DNA from 2 places in the Arthrobacter arabinosi genome. Region 1 is predicted to be linked to the other one. Evidence: predicted binding sites of a transcription regulator. Region 1 holds the regulator's gene; the other holds the start of a gene.
What was found. The regulator HspR, encoded in region 1, represses chaperone genes until heat shock. The targets are predictions, from matches to a motif close to AAGTTGAGTCNNNNNGACTCAACTT.
Positions count from the first base shown of each region.

Region 2: ACX80P_RS12200 (Hsp20/alpha crystallin family protein) is a predicted target of HspR. The motif match lies at 2,097-2,121, and genes of this name have one in related genera.

Region 1 is NZ_JBTNDF010000003.1:456,785-461,188, reverse strand. Features, by position in the region: gene ACX80P_RS10075 (nucleotide exchange factor GrpE) at 1-572, shown strand, start outside; gene ACX80P_RS10070 (DnaJ C-terminal domain-containing protein) at 760-1,755, shown strand; gene ACX80P_RS10065 (heat shock protein transcriptional repressor HspR) at 1,820-2,260, shown strand; gene ACX80P_RS10060 (LacI family DNA-binding transcriptional regulator) at 2,319-3,368, opposite strand; gene pulA (pullulanase-type alpha-1,6-glucosidase) at 3,518-4,404, shown strand, end outside.
Region 2 is NZ_JBTNDF010000004.1:170,203-174,606, forward strand. Features, by position in the region: gene pstS (phosphate ABC transporter substrate-binding protein PstS) at 1-292, opposite strand, end outside; gene ACX80P_RS12190 (hypothetical protein) at 367-585, opposite strand; gene ACX80P_RS12195 (SDR family oxidoreductase) at 687-1,484, opposite strand; gene ACX80P_RS12200 (Hsp20/alpha crystallin family protein) at 1,587-2,042, opposite strand; tRNA gene ACX80P_RS12205 (tRNA-Val) at 2,258-2,331, opposite strand; gene ACX80P_RS12210 (DUF2630 family protein) at 2,514-2,759, shown strand; gene ACX80P_RS12215 (haloacid dehalogenase type II) at 2,759-3,427, shown strand; gene nhaA (Na+/H+ antiporter NhaA) at 3,587-4,404, shown strand, end outside.

The DNA of each region.
Region 1 (4,404 bases):
GTGGGCAGCACAAGGACGCAGGCGAGCCGGCCGCGGAGGAATCCGCGGCCGGGGCGCAGGCCGCTCCGGCGGCCGACGCTTCCGAGGGGGATGCACTGGCCCAGGCCGAGGCCATCCTGAACGAGGCAGGCGCCGACGGCGAGAGCAACCCCGCGGTGGACGTCGTCGCCGAGCTCCGCAACGACCTGCTCCGCCTGCAGGCGGAGTACGTCAACTACCGGCGGCGCGTCGAGCGTGACCGGGACGTCGCCCGCGACCAGGCGGTCATCGGCGTCCTGAACTCGCTGATGCCCGTCCTCGACGACATCGACGCCGCACGCCAGCACGGCGACCTCGCGGAGGGCCCGTTCGCGGCGATCGCCGGGAAGCTCGAGAACGTCCTGAAGACGTACGAGCTGACCCCCATCGACGAGGTGGGCGTCGCGTTCGACCCGACCATCCACGAGGCGCTCATGCAGCAGCCCAGCGCGGACGTGCAGGCCGACAGTGTCAGCCAGATCCTCCGCGCGGGGTACCGCAAGGGGGAGCGCGTCCTGCGGGCCGCCCAGGTGATCGTGGCAGTGCCCGAGTAGCTCTTCCCGCCGGGTGGGATGGTCTTCCCGGGCCAACGAAATTCCTGCGCTCGCAGAGCTCGCGGAGGAATATTAAAGGCCCTACAGAAGACCACCCCACCCGGCTTTCCCGACGTGGTGGGTGCAGGAAGCTGCGACCACCACGTCGGCCCCAATTTTTCAGCAGTACAACGGAAGGAGACGCCCATTGGCCAGTCAGGATTGGGTCGACAAGGATTTCTACAAGATCCTGGGTGTCTCCAAGGACGCGTCCGGTGACGACATCAAGAAGGCGTACCGGAAGCTCGCCCGCAAGCACCACCCCGACCAGAACCAGGGGGCTGCGGCGTCGGAGCGGACGTTCAAGGACGTCTCCGAGGCCTACTCCGTGCTGTCCGACGCCGAGCAGCGCCAGCAGTACGACGCTATCCGCGCGATGGGCGGCGGCGCCCGCTTCTCCGCCGGCGGGGCCGGCGGCGGCCCGGGCGGCGGCGGCGGCTTCGAGGACGTCTTCGGCAACCTCTTCGGCCAGGGCGCCGGCACCCGCCAGCGCACGGGCTTCTCGAACGGCAACCTGCCCCCGGAGTTCGCCGACCTGTTCGGCGGCGGGGGCATGGGCGGCGGCGGTTTCCCCGGCGGCTTCCAGTCCACGCGCCCGCAGAAGGGCGCGGACCGCACGGCGAGCACGTCCATCTCCTTCGCGGGTGCCATCAACGGCACGACGATCGGCCTGCGCGAACCCTCCGGGGAGCAGATCGACGTGCGCATCCCGGCAGGCATCCGCGACGGCCAGAAGGTCCGCGTCAAGGGCAAGGGCCAGCCGGGCCAGGCCGGCCCCGGCGACCTCATGGTCAGTGTCAGCGTGAAGGAGCACCCGCTCTTCAAGCGCGACGGCGACAACATCCGTGTACACGTACCTGTCAGCTTCCCGGAGGCGGCGCTCGGCGCCGAGATCCAGGTGCCGACGCTCTCCGGCGAGATGGTCACGATGCGCGTTCCCGCCGGCACGCCGTCGGGCAGGACCCTCCGGCTGAAGGGCCGAGGGGTCAAGACGTCGAAGACCACCGGAGACATGCTGGTGACCGTCGACGTCGTCGTCCCGCAGAACCTGTCGAAGGAGGCGCAGGACGCCGTGGACGCGTTCCGCGCCGCCACGCGGGACGCCGATCCGCGGGCGGGCCTGGCCGCGAAGGCGCGCCTGTAGCAGTACGTCCGAGCCCTGCAGCACGAGCACTACCCGGGAGTGCCGGGGACGGAAGGAGACCAGGGTGGACCACACGGTACCCGTCTATGTCATCTCCGTGGCTGCCGAGCTCGCGGACATGCATCCCCAGACGCTCCGCCAGTACGACCGCCTGGGCCTCGTGACGCCCAGCCGGGCACCGGGCCGCGCCCGGCGCTACTCGCAGAAGGACGTCAGCACGCTGCGCGAGATCCAGCGACTGTCGCAGGAGGGCGTGTCCCTCGAGGGCATCCGGCGGATCCTCGACCTCGAGAACCAGGTCGCGGCCCTGCAGTCGCGCGTCGCGGAGCTGACCGCGGAACTGTCGGCTCGCCGCGTGCAGGCCGAGTCGAGCCGGGTGTTCGCTGCCGGCCTGGCGGGGGACGTCGTCACCCTCGTCCGCGGGCAGCGCCCCCGCGCCCGCAGCCAGGCCCTGATGGTGTGGCGTCCCGAGCCGGCGCGTACCGCGAAGCAGCCGCGCAACTGAGCGCGCCGCCGCGCATACCGCCCGCGTGCAGCCGGGCAGGGGACGAGACGTATCGGTCCTAGGGGTGGGCGCCGGCCCGCACCGCGGGTCCCGCCCCGGTGGACCCGCGGACCACCAGGTCCGACTGGAACAGGATCTCGTTCCGCGGCGCCCGGTCCCCGTCCAGCTCCGTGACCAGGGCGTGGACGGCGGCTTCAGCCATCGCCGCCACGTTCTGCCGCAGGGTCGTCAGCGGGGGATCGGTGAAGGCCATGAGCGGGGAGTCGTCGAAGCCGACCACCGAGATATCCTCGGGGACCCGGAGGCCGCGCGTCCGCGCGGCGCGGACGGCGCCGAGGGCCATGACGTCGGAGGCGCAGACGATCGCCGTGTGCCCGCTGTCGATGAGCTCGTTCGCAGCACTCTGCCCTCCCTCGATGGTGAACATGCTCGTCGCGACGTGTGATTCGCCGTCGTCCTCGCCGAGGAACTGCGTGAGGCCCGACCGGAATCCCTCCAGCTTGCGCCGGGTGGGGATGAAGCGGTCGGGCCCCGTCGCGAAGCCGACGCGCTGGTGGCCCTGCGCCACGAGGTGCCGGACGGCCGTGCGGATGGCGGAGGCGTCGTCGTTGGCGACGGACGGGGCGTCGATCTCCGGCCGGGACCCGTTGACGAGGACGAACGGCACGCGGCCGCGCAGGCGCCGGTAGCGTTCCATGCTCGCCCGGCCGTCGGAGTGTGCGGCGCAGACGAAGATGATCCCGCTGACGCCCTGGTCCAGCATGAGGGCGACGTACTCGTCCTCGGTGATGCCTCCGCCGGGCAGGGTGCACAGGGCGGGGATGTAGTCGTTGGGCGCCAGCAGGGCCGCGATGGCACCCGCGAACGCCGGGAAGATCGGGTTGACGAGGTCCGGGACGACGACGCCGATCTGCCCCTTGGAGCGGCCGGCGGAGCGGGCGGGCCGCTCGTAGCCCAGGCTGTCCATCGCCGCCAGGACGGCGTGCCGGGTCTCCTGCGAGGCGCCGCCCTTGCCGTTCAGCACGCGCGACACGGTGGGGACGCTCACGCCCGCGGTGCGGGCGACGTCGTCCAGGCGCGGCCGCTCGGTGCGCTTGGCGGGGGTCATGGTCCCAATCTAACGCAGCCCCGGATCGGCATCAGAAAGATTGCGTGAAAGTTTTGGAAAGTCCTGTTGCTCGCCGTGCGGCGTCCCTATGATCGAGGTACCCACCCCCAGTCCGGCCTGCAGCGACGCACGGCCGGGGAAGGACCACCATGACCCTGAACACCTCGGAGACCGACCGGACCGGCGGGAGACCAGCCCTGCGGCGCGGGTCCCGGCTGGCCGCCGTCGTCCTGGCCGCACCCCTTCTCGCGACCTTCACGCCCGCTCCCGCGCTGGCCGACCACACCACCACGCCGGGCACGGTGGCGCTCGTGGGCTCCCTGCAAGGAGAACTCGGGTGCCCCGGCGACTGGCAGCCGGAGTGTGCGGCCACCAGACTCGTACCCGTGGCCGGTTCTCCGGACACCTGGTCGGCGACCTTCGACGTCCCCGCCGGATCCTACGAGTACAAGGTGGCGCTGAATGAGTCCTGGGGTGAGAACTACGGCGCCGACGGCGCTGCCGGAGGCGCGAACCTGGCGCTGCAGGCGCCGGGCGGTCCGGTGACCTTCACCTACAACCACCGCACGCACGTCATCTCGAGCGACGCGCCCTCCGCGCCCACGGGATCGACGTCCGCGCACTGGCTGACCGCGGACACCCTCGCGTGGGGCCCGGACGTGCCCGCCGACGCCCGCTTCCGGCTCTACTCCGCCCCGGAGGGCGGACTCGTCGCCGACGACGAGGGCGTCACGGGCGGTACGTACATCGACCTCGCGCGCGGCAGCGACGCCCTGCCCGCCGAGCTCGCCGCCCGGTACCCGCATCTGGCCGGCCTGACGACGGTGACGCTCGGGAAGAAGGATGCCCGGAAGGCCGGGGACCTGCTCAAGGGACAGCTGCTCCTCGCCGCCGTCTCGCCCGGCGGGACGGTCCTGGCCACCACGGGCGTCCAGGTGCCCGGCGTGCTCGACGACCTCTACGCCGGAGCCTCCCGCCAGCAGCTCGGCCTCAGCTGGAAGGGCAGGAAGCCGCACCTGGATCTCTGGGCCCCGAC
Region 2 (4,404 bases), on a different contig from region 1:
CCGAGCCGGCGAACCCCACGGCACCCGCGAGCAGCGCACCGCGCCCCGCTCCGGAACCGTCGGGTGAGTACTGGACCTGCGCACGCGGATACAGCGCGGAGAGTCCCGTCCGCCAGGCATCCATCGCGGGCCCCTGGGCGGAGGAGCCGGAGGCCGTCACCGCTCCCTGGAGGCTCGTGTCGCCGCGCTGCGCCGCCGCCTTCTGCTCCGGTCCGAGGGGGTAGTCCGACCCGCAGGCGGTCAGGCCGAGGACGACGGCGAGCGACAGGGACAGGGCGGCACGAATTCTCACCACCGCAACGTTACAGGTGGCTGATCGGTGAACCCAAGGTGGACAGCCGGTGGACGAACGCCCTCGGGGGCGGGTCAGGCGTGGCGGAGGCGGTAGCCGTCGCCCCGGTGGACGAGGCGGCGGCCACCGCCGTCGCTCAGCCTGATCCACACCACGGAGGCGTCGTCGGTCCTCATGTCCAGGACACCGTGCAGCTGGGCCCGCGTGGCGTGGTGGAGGACGACGTCCTGGCCGCGCGTGAAGCCCGACCAGTCCTGGAGCTCGACATCGGGGGCTGGGGGGAGAGCGTCCATGGTGGGCCTTTCGGGAGGTTCCGGGATTCCACCGTAGCCGCGCTTCCTGAACGGCGCGTGAATGCCTGCTGAAGGTTGGTGCGGTTCCCGCCCCGACGCCGTCAGAGGGTCCGCCATGCTCCGCTCGTCAGATGCGATCCCGCCTGGGGGCCCATGAGGAGCATGCCGCCGTCGACGACGAACGAGGCACCATTGACGTAGCTGGAGGCGCCGGAGGCGAGGAACGCGACGACGTCGGCGATCTCCTCGGGTGCGCCGGGGCGGCCGAGCGGGATGCCAGGGCGGTCCATGGAGTGGGGGTCCTTCTCCTCGGAGTCGTTCATGGGCGTGTTGATCTCACCGGGCAGCACCGCATTGGCGGTGATGCCCCGATCCGCCAGTTCGAGGGCGATGGTCCGGATCAGGCCACCGAGTCCGTGCTTCGAGGCGTCGTACGCCGCCGAGCCCACGCGCGGCTGCTCCTGGTGCACGCTGGTCACTGCGATGATGCGCCCGCCCCGGCCGCCGTCGATCATGTGCCGCGCGGCCCGCTGGAGGCAGACGAACGCGCCGTCGAGGTTCGCGCCCATCGTGCCGCGCCACGTGTCCCAGTCCGTCTCCATGAACATGGTGCCGCCGTTGACGCCGGCATTGTTGACGAAGACGTCGAGGCCGCCGAGCTCGTGCGCGAGCTGGTCGACGACGTCGCCGCAGGCGGGCGCGTCCGTGGTGTCGAGCTGCGCGACGGCGGCCCGCACGCCCTTCTCCCGCACGAGGCGGGCGGTCTCCTCGGCTCCCTCCTGGTCGGAGTGCCAGGTGACGCCGACGTCGCAGCCTGCCGCGGCAAGGGCGACGGCCGTCGCGCGGCCGATGCCGGAATCGGAACCGGTGACGATTGCTTTGCTCGGTGTGAAGTCCATGCCCCCATCCTTCGCACCCGGCCGCCCGGTGTGCAAGGGGAACCTGGGGTGGACGCCGGATACCCCCGGGCGGGCGCCCGGGGGTATCCGTGGCGGGCGGTCCTACGCGTCGACGGCGCCCTGGGGGGCCGCGTCCGTGACGGACGACTGGACCGATTCAGCGGATTCACCGCTGATCACCTCGATCTTGCGGGGCTTCGCGCGCTCGATGACGGGGATCGTCACGCTGAGGACCCCGTTCTCGTAGCGGGCGGCGATGCCCTCCGTGTCGACGCCCTGGCCGAGGTTGAGCTGGCGCAGGAACGAGCCGCTCTCGCGCTCGCGGGTCAGCCACTTGACGCCCTCCGCGCTGCGCAGAGTGCGCTCGGCACGGATGGTGAGGAGCTGGCCGTCGACGTCGATGTCGACCGACCCGGGGTCGATGCCCGGGAGATCCGCGGAGAGGACGTAGTGGTCCCTCTCGCGGTAGAGGTCCATCGGCATGAGGCGCAGGCCGGAGCGGCCCTCCAGCAGGGCGCCGGTAACGCGGTCCAGCTCACGGAACGGATCGAATTTCATGGCCACGGGAAACAACTCCTTCGCTGATGCCACCGGCAGGTGGTTGGATCGTCGTAGTTGAGCGCCCTCCGCTCAACTACGCAAAATGTTAGCACTCGGACCAGCCGAGTGCTAAGGAGGCGTGTTCGCCCGGGGCGAAATCCTCCGGGCACAGGAAAGGCCCGTACCGACGTAGCGGTACGGGCCTTTCCTGTGCTGTCTCCAGCCGATCCTCGTGCCTGCGCGGGGCCTCGATCCCCGGGCCTTCCGCGTGTGAAGCGGGTGCTCTACCAGACTGAGCTACACAGGCAATTGGTTCTCCCATAGCTTAGGCCATCCGGGCGTCCCGCCAAATTCCCCCGAAGCACAAGGGCGACCACCGCCTGCACGGCGGTCGTGCTGGCCATCGCTGCGCCGCCTCAGTAGCCTGAAGCAAAGCCTGCTGAGCGTTTTCCGCGCCCACCCGGTACCGCACCCCGAAGGGACAGCACCATGGACAACCAGGATCTCCTGCAGCGCATCCAGGCACTCGTTCAGGAAGAGCACGAACTCCGTGAGCAGCCCCAGGACGCCGGCGCGGAGCACCAGGACCACGCCACCCGCCTCAAGCGTGTCGAGGAGGATCTCGACCAGTGCTGGGACCTGCTGCGTCAGCGCCGCGCGAAGGCGTCGGCCGGGGAGGACCCGGCCGACGCCGACGCCCGTCCCGTCAGCCAGGTGGAGGGATACCGCCAGTAATGGGCCCGGGCCTCGTGGTGTTCGATGTCAACGGGACCCTCTCGGACCTGGGGCGGATGTCCCAGCACTTCGAGGAGATCGGCGCTCCAGGCCACCTGGCCGCCCTGTGGTTCGCGTCGGTGCTCCGTGACGGGTTCGCCCTCACGGCAGCCGGCGGGAACACGCCCTTCGCCGACGTCGCCGAGGACGCCCTGAGCACGGTCCTCGCCGACCAGCTGCTCAACCGTGACGCCGGGGAGGCCATCGGGCACGTGATGACGAGGTTCCAGGAGCTGCCGGTCCACCCGGACGTCGTCGAGGGGATCCGCGCCCTTGCCGCCCGGGGCATCGAACTGGCGGCCCTCACCAACGGGGCCGCCGCGACGGCGGAGGCCCTCCTCGAGCGGGCCGGGATCCGGGAGGAGATGGGCCCCGTCCTGTCCGTCGAGGACGCACCGCGGTGGAAGCCCGCGCCGGAGTCCTACGCCTACGCCCTCGGGACGGTGCGGCGGACGGCGGACGACGTCGTGCTCGTCGCCGCCCACCCGTGGGATATCGAGGGCGCCGCGCGGGCGGGCCTGAGGACGGCGTGGCTGAACCGCGCCGGCTCGCCCTACCCTGCCGCCATGGCGCGCCCGGATCACGAGGTGTCGACGATCGGGGAACTGGCCGACATCCTCGCTCCCTGAGCGATGACGGTGTCCGTCGGGAGGAACGGCAGGCAGCGCAAGGCCGGGAACGGAGCGTCCTCACCGCCCCTCCGGTCCTGCGGCCCGCTATGCTGGAACTCTTGGTGAGCCGGGAAGTCTGGTCGGCGCTCTCTCGAGCGAGCCCGACCCCAGGAAACCATGACCTCCACACGTATGCCGTCCGATCCGCCCGGCACACCCCGCGACGCCACCGTCTTCGCACGCAGCAGCTACCCCGAACACCTGCGGATCTCCGGCATCCTGCGCAAGGAGACCGTCGGCGGAGGGCTCCTCCTCCTCGCCACCGTCCTGGCGCTCGTCCTCGCGAACACCGCCGCAGCGGACACCTATTTCGCGGTCCGTGACTTCAGGTTCGGCTACGAGCCCTGGCACCTCGAGCTGAGCGTCGGGGCGTGGGCCGCGGACGGCCTGCTCGCCATCTTCTTCTTCCTTGCGGGACTGGAGCTGAAGCGTGAGTTCGTCGCCGGTGACCTGCGCACCTTCGACCGCGCGATCGTGCCCGTCGCGGCGGCGATCGGCGGGGTCGCCGTGCCCGCCCTGGTGTACGTCGCGATCACGCTGAGTGCGGGCCCTGAGGCACTGCGCGGCTGGGCCATCCCGACCGCGACCGACATCGCCTTCGCCGTGGCCGTCCTCGCCGTCGTCGGATCGTCCCTCCCGAGCGCCCTGCGTATCTTCCTGCTGACACTCGCCGTCGTGGACGACCTCCTGGCCATCAGTATCATCGCGTTCTTCTACTCGGAGGACATCTCCGTCCCGCCCCTGCTGGTCGCGATCGTCCCGCTCGCGCTCTACGCGTTCCTCGCGCAGCGCTTCCCCACCTTCTTCCAGCGCCGGACCTGGTCGCCGTGGCTGATCCTGCTCCCGCTCGGGTTCGTGGTGTGGGCCCTGGTCCACGAATCCGGGGTGCACGCCACCGTCGCCGGCGTCCTGCTCGGGTTCGCCATCCCCGTCCT